2 regions of the Halomonas sp. THAF12 genome follow, and region 1 is predicted to be linked to the other one. Evidence: riboswitches for the same ligand, from Rfam matches in the RefSeq annotation. Region 1 holds a riboswitch; the other holds the start of a gene.
The links. A riboswitch is a leader RNA that binds a small molecule or an ion and turns the genes downstream of it on or off. The one in region 1 is predicted to bind thiamine pyrophosphate.
Positions count from the first base shown of each region.

Region 2: it holds a riboswitch for thiamine pyrophosphate, as region 1 does, so the genes downstream of both, tenA (thiaminase II) here and FIU88_RS02790 (sodium:solute symporter) in region 1, are expected to answer to the same signal.

Region 1 covers NZ_CP045399.1:615,895-619,292, reverse strand. Annotated here, with positions in the region: gene ilvD (dihydroxy-acid dehydratase) at 1-461, opposite strand, end outside; gene FIU88_RS02790 (sodium:solute symporter) at 531-1,916, opposite strand; TPP riboswitch at 1,906-2,018, opposite strand; gene FIU88_RS02785 (hypothetical protein) at 2,131-2,802, shown strand; gene FIU88_RS02780 (CoA-acylating methylmalonate-semialdehyde dehydrogenase) at 2,885-3,398, opposite strand, start outside.
Region 2 covers NZ_CP045399.1:1,214,612-1,218,009, forward strand. Annotated here, with positions in the region: gene thiC (phosphomethylpyrimidine synthase ThiC) at 1-593, opposite strand, end outside; TPP riboswitch at 670-789, opposite strand; gene tenA (thiaminase II) at 977-1,645, opposite strand; TPP riboswitch at 1,743-1,903, opposite strand; gene mdoH (glucans biosynthesis glucosyltransferase MdoH) at 1,981-3,398, opposite strand, start outside.

The sequences.
Region 1 (3,398 bases):
GTGCCGCCGTAGACGAAGACGCTGGGCCGGTCGAGCCGCGCCAGGCCGATCAGGCAGCCGGGCATGTTCTTGTCGCAGCCGCCGATGGCCACCAGGCCATCGAAGCCCTCGCAGCCGGCCACCGTCTCGATGGAATCGGCGATCACCTCCCGCGACACCAGCGAGTACTTCATGCCCTCGGTGCCATTGGCGATGCCGTCGGAGATGGTGATGGTGTTGAAGATCACGCCCTTGCCGCCGGCCGCATCGGCGCCGGCGCTGGCCTGCTCGGCCAGCTCGCCGATGTGGCTGTTGCAGGGCGTGACGCGGCTCCAGGTGGAGGCGATGCCCACCTGGGGCCGGGTGAAGTCGTCGTCATTGAAGCCCACCGCGCGCAGCATGGCGCGGCTGGCCGACTTGCCGACGCCGTCCACCACCGGGGCGGAATGGCGACGGCGTGGATCCTGTGGCGTATCACTCATGGCACGGCTCCTTCGTCAGGTCGGGATGACCCTCAGAGGGTGGCGGTCATCCGCCGGCCTGGCAACCGTTCAGGCCGTGCGCCGCGCCAGCGGACGCCGCCAGGCCACCAGCAGCGCCACCGCGCTGGAGGCCAGGAGCGCGCCGAGAAACGGCGGCAGGGTCGGCACCCCGCCGGGGAAGCTCGCCGCCAGCAGGCCGTCGAGGGCACTGCCCGAGGCGACCCAGCCCGGCAGCACCGCCCCGGCCAGCCCGGCGAGGCCGCCGGCCAGCGCCGCCGCGGCGCTCATCCGCGCCCACAGCCCCAGCAGCACCGGCACCACGATGGCCGCGCACAAGAGATCGGCGATCAGGAACAGCCGCAGCACCGAGAGCCCCTGCAGGGCGATCGCCACCACCGGCACCATCAGCGCCACGGTGACCCACCTCGCCGCCCTGAGCGACAGGCCGCGGCAGCCGCTGCCGGCCACCACGAGCGAGGCGATGCCGTTCTGCAGGGTATCGACGCTGGAGGCCACCAGCGTCACCGCCAGCACCAGCGCCGGCAGCGCCAGCCAGCCCGGCGCCTCGGCGAGCAGCGCGAAGAACGGGATCGGCGGCTCGCCCAGCGACACCCCCGCCATGGCGGCCAGCATGCCGAGGCCGCCGACCACCGCCACCACCAGCACGGTCACGGCCCCGCCCAGCCAGGCGCCGCGCCCCAGCGCCCGGTCGTCCCGGGCCGCCCACACCCGCTGCCAGTAGCCCTGGTGGAAGAGGTTGGCCGCGGTCACCGCGATCACCAGCGTCAGCGCCACGGACAGGGCGTCAGCGGCGGGAATCGACGGCAGCGCGGCCCCGGCCGGCAGCTCGGGCAGCCGGGCCAGCGCCACGCCGCCCACCAGCAGCAGCAGGGCCAGCAGCAGCCAGGCCTGCCAGCGATCGGTGGCCAGGCTCGCGCGCAGCCCGCCCAGCGCGGTGTAGAGCAGGGTCGCCGCCGCCACGCCGACCACCACCAGCGCCACCGGCACGTCCGACAGCAGCCCGGTGATGGCGCCGATGGCGGTCAGCTCGGCGGCCAGGAAGCAGCCCATGTACAGCACCGAGACCAGTGCCACCCAGCGGCGGATGCCGGCGCCGAAGCAGGCCTCGGCGTACTCGCCGATGCTGCGTCCCTCGGGCAGGCGGCGGCGGATCGCCGGGCCGAAGGCGCCGAGCACGATGAACGGCAGCGCCGAGCCGATGGCATAGCCGGCCAGGCCCAGCGGGCCGACGAAGGCGCCGATCTCGGGCGGCGCGAAGAGGATCCAGGCGCCCATGCCGGAGGCCAGGAAGGAGAGCCCCAGGGTCGGGGCCGACTGGGAGTTGCGGGCGGTGACGTAGTCGTCGAGCGGACCGTCCGCCCGACGGGCACGCAGGCCCAGCACGGTGAAACACAAAAGCGCCGCGCCAAGCACGGCTGACGTCAGATAAGGCATGTCGCACTTCCTCCGCCGGCATGAACCGGATCAGGTTCCAGGGTCAGCGACGCACGCTCTCTCAGCCCCGCCGATGCCGGCGAGACTCCCCTGGCGACAGTGAATGGATGGTGGTGGCGATCCTCAAGACAGGGCCAACATGGCCGATATCCGGATAGCCGCGCCAGCATGACACATCCTTCCCGCCATTCGAACAACCAGCCCGGACCCCGCCATGCCGTATACCGAAGCCAAGGAACACGCCCCCGGTTGCCTGCACCGGATCTTCGCCGAGCCCTACGCCGCCTTCGCCAACGGCGTCCCCGAGCGCCAGCTGCATCTGCGCGTCGCCCTCCAGGCCCTGCTGGAGGCGCCGATGCGCGAGGGGCGACTGACGCTCAGGGTGATCCACGGCTGGGAGAACGGGGTCTGCGCGCCCGAGGACCTGCGCCACAGCGACCATCCGCTGCGCACGATGGCCGACCTGCACGCCGCGGCCGAGCGCTACCGGCAGGCCGTCGAGGCCCTGGCGCCGCTGCCCGGCGAGGCCGCCACCCTGCTCGCCGCACCGCTGGCCTCGGCCATCGACGGCGCCGAGGCCGAGGGTCACGAGATCGACGCCGAGACCCGCGCCAACCCGGCCCGCTGGCCGGCGTTTCCCCGGGGCCTGTCGCTCTACACCTTCTTCAAGGTCTATCACCGCCTGACCTACGGCGAGGACGAGGCCTACCGCTCGATCCGCTGCGAGACGCCCGGAGGCCTCCGCGAGATCCACGAATTTCATCTTGAGGAAGGCGAGTTCGCCGTGGTCCACCCCGCCGATGACGCTCCCGGCGAGAGCCACCTGCTGCTGCACGAGAGCCAGCTGGCGCCGGTGGGCGAGCTGCTGGAGATGGCGCTGGGCTGATTCAGCGCCCTTCCCGGCGGCCAACAGGACGGCCCCGCCTCTCTCGAGACGGGGCCGTCGCTCACCGCCGAGCGGGAGGGGATCAGCTCAGCGAGATGGTGCTGTTGATGCCGCCGGAGACGTTCTCGGGCTCGAACCAGCGGGCGGTGACGGTCTTGGTCTGGGTCCAGAAGGCGATGGCCTGCTTGCCGTTGGGGCCCAGGTCGCCGAGCTTGGAGGCCCGCGAGCCGGTGAAGCTGAAGTAGGCCACCGGCACCGGGATCGGCACGTTGATGCCCACCTGGCCGACGTCGATCTCGGTCTCGAAGCGCCGCGCCACCCAGCCGGAGTTGGTGAAGATCGAGGTGCCGTTGCCGTTGGGATTGGCGTTGATGAAGGCGATCGCCTCGTCGAGGGTCTCCACGCTCACCACGCACAGCACCGGGCCGAAGATCTCCTCGCGGTAGATGGCCATCTCCGCGGTCACGTCGCTGAACAGGGTCGGGCCGACGAAGTTGCCGTCCGGATAGCCCTCGACCTCGCAGCCGCGGCCGTCGACCAGCAGCCGGGCGCCTTCCTTCTCGCCGGTGGCGATCAGGTCCTCCACCCGCGCCTGG
Region 2 (3,398 bases), 600 kb from region 1:
AACTCGGGCGTGATCTCCTCGGGCAGGCGGGCGCCGAAGGCCACGCCCGGATGCTGGTGGCCGAGGATGCGCTCGACCTCTTCCGACCCCAACGCCTGGCGCTTCTGGTTTTCCCGAATGGCGATGAATTCCATCTCCGGGGTGACGATGCCCCGGCGCGCGTAGTGCAGCTGGGTGACGTTCTTCCCTGCCTTGGCCCGGCGAGGCGTGCGGGTCAGCTCGAAGCGCAGCGGGGCGAGCATCGGGTCGTTGGCGCGGCGGCGGCCGTACTCGGAGGTCGGGCCGTCGAGGAACTCGGTATCGCCGCGCTCCTCGATCCAGCCGCGGCGCAGCTCGGGCAGGCCGCGGCGCAGGTCGATGGCGGCCTCGGGGTCGGTGTAGGGGCCGGAGGTGTCGTAGACCAGCAGCGGCGGGTTCTGCTCATCCGGGCCGTCGCCGGAGGTGCGGGTCGGCGACAGGCCGATCTCGCGGAAGGGCACGCGGATATCGGGCCGCGAGCCCTCGACGAAGACCTTGCGCGAGCCCGGCAGCGGGGCCACGGCGGCTTCGTCGACGCGGGCGCTCTCGTTGAGGAAATGGGGGGTCTTGCTCATGGTCGTGCTCCCTTGGCTTGAGTGGTTCGTCAGGGAGGACCGTCGGGGAGGACAGGGGCGGCCGGCGCCGAGGCGCCGCCGCCTGTCGCTTGATCCCTACGCTGGTCCTAGCCAGTTCAGGTTCAACGGGACCCATGCTCGGGCGCCTCGCGCCGCATGATCTCAGCCGTCTTCAACGGCACCCCGTCAAGCGTGGTGGTGCCCGCCGCTGGGCGGGCCGTGTCATCATCGTTATCTCGTGCATGTGGCTCGGGGCTGATCCGGGGGCAGCTCTCCGAGGAGGCGCTGTGAATACCTCCCTGTACGCTACCGACGCCATCCATGGCGTAGGACCTCCTCTTCGAGCTGCCCCCGGCGCCCCTCATTCACTCGGCAGATATCTCTCAGTCCGCGCGATCCAGCCCCATCTGCCAGAAGTCGATCTCCAGCCGGGTGGCGTCGCGGAACAGCCGCGCCAGCTGGTCGAAGCGCGCCGGCGTCACTTCGGCCAGGCGCGCGTCCAGCCAGGCGATCTCGGCCTGCATGGCGCTCTGGAACTCGTCGCCCTGGTACATGGCGATCCAGGCGTCATAGGGGTTGGCGTCGCCGCGCACGGTGAACGGCTGGGCCTGAAGCCAGTTGGCGATCTCGCCGTAGCCCACCAGGCAGGGGGCCAGCGCCACGCGCAGGTCGAGCAGGTCGCCGCGGCTGCCGGCGTCGAGCACGAAGCGGGTGTAGGCCAGGGTGGCGCGGGCCTCGGGCAGCGCCGCCAGGTCGTCCTCGGTGATGCCCCAGTCGCGGCAGAAGCCGCGGTGCAGGTCCAGCTCGACGTCGAGGATGGTCTTCAGGCCGTCGAAGGCCTGGCGCAGCTCGTCCAGGTCGCGGCTCTTGTAGGCGGCCAGGGCGTAGGCGCGGGCGAAGTGGATCAGGAACAGGTAGTCCTGCTGCAGGTAGTGGCGGAAGGCGTCCGCCTCCAGCGTGCCGGCGCCCAGGCCGCGGACGAAGTCGTGTTCGGTGTAGGCGCGCCAGTCGGCCTGGCAGGCGGCGGTGAGATCACTGAAGCGACGGTCCATCTTGCCTCCGATTCCGATGAGAGCGGATGCCGGAGGGCGTGCATGACGCACGGGCGTAGCGGAAGCGGGGAGGGAGCGCCGGGCGCAAGGAGGGCGCGCCGGCCCGCCGCCTGATTCCCTACGCCGGTTCACGTGCGGCGTCTGCCACACCCACCCGGATCAGGTTCCACGGGACCAGCGCTGGGGGCTGTCTCGAGCGTTGTCGAGCGCGAGCCTGCGCCATCTCAGCCGGTTCCACCGGCACCCCGTCAAGCGAATGGGCCGAGTCTAGCAGCTTGACGGGCGACGAACATCCCTGTCGTCGCCCCGGCCACCGCGCGACGGCAGCGTGACGGTCATTCGCCCTGGACGGCGCGGGCCTCGGCACTCGCCGACCGCGCCCAGTCGCTGCCGAAGGACTGGATCGGCATCTCGCAGGGTCGCTCGGCCGGGGGGACGGCGGGCTCGTCGGCGGGCTCGAGATCCAGCGGCGCCGGCTCGGCCTCGAGCACCGCCGGCGGGGCGGTCTCGCCGGGCACCAGCAGCAGGCCGCGCCGGCGCAGGCCACGCCCGATCGTCAGGCTGCTGCTCCAGCGCACCAGCGGCGCGGCCAGCAGCAGCCCTAACCACACCGGCGTCAGCCACCAGAAGAAGGTCGGCGTGGCCCACCAGGTCACGCCCGCCCAGCAGAGGCCGATCAGGCTGCCCGGCCAGGTGTGGCGCAGCGCCTCGCGCCAGGGCAGGGCGCGTCCCTCGCGTGACTGGGGGTTCCAGGCCACGGTGCGGCCGCTGAAGACCTCGATCACGAAGCGGCTGTGGAAGACCATCATCAGCGGCGCGATCAGCATCGCGAACAGCGCCTCCAGCAGGGCGCTGGCGACCAGCCTGCCGCGTCCGCCGTAGCGGGACGGCGCCCGGCACAGGGCCAGCACGACGCCCAGCAGCTTGGGCATCAGCAGCATCGCCAGGGTGCCGCCGAGCAGCGGCATGATCAGGTTGGGCGGGGCGATCGGCCAGTCCGGGAACAGCTGGGCGTCGGAGGTGAAGAAGTTGGGCGCGATCAGGGCACGCAGCAGGGCATCGGCGGTGCTGACCACGAGGATCGCCAGCCAGATCAGCGACGACAGGTAGGCCAGGGCGCCGCACAGGAAGTGCACCCGGCTGACCAGGTGCAGGCCGCCGGCGCCGAGCAGGCGCAGGTGCTGCAGGTTGCCCTGGACCCAGCGGCGGTCGCGCTTGGCGTAGTCGAGGATATGGCTCGGCATCTCCTCGAAGCTGCCGCCGAGGTCGGTGCGCATGCGCACCTCCCAGCCGGCGCGCCGCAGCAGCGCGGCCTCGACGAAGTCGTGGCTGAGGATGTCGCCACCCAGCGGCGGGCGTCCGGGCAGCTCGGGCAGGCCGGCATGCCGAATGAAGGGCGCCACGCGCAGGATGGCGTTGTGGCCGAAGTAGTTGGCGGCGTCGGACTGCCAGAAGCTCAGGCCGGCGGCCAGCATCGGCGAGTAGACGGCCGCCGCGAACTGGTTGGCACGGCCGAACAGGCTGTCCTGGCGCACGGGGATCGGCACCGTCTGCAGCAGCCCGAGGCGCGGATTGGCCTCCATCTGGGCGATCAGCTCATGCACGGTATCGCCGCTCATCACGCTGTCGGCGTCGAGCACCAGCATGAAGTCGTAGCGCTGCCCCCAGCGCTGGCAGAAGTCGCCGAGGTTGCCGGCCTTGCGGCCGGCGTTGCTGTCGCGATGGCGGTAGTGCAGCCGGCAGTGGCCGGCCA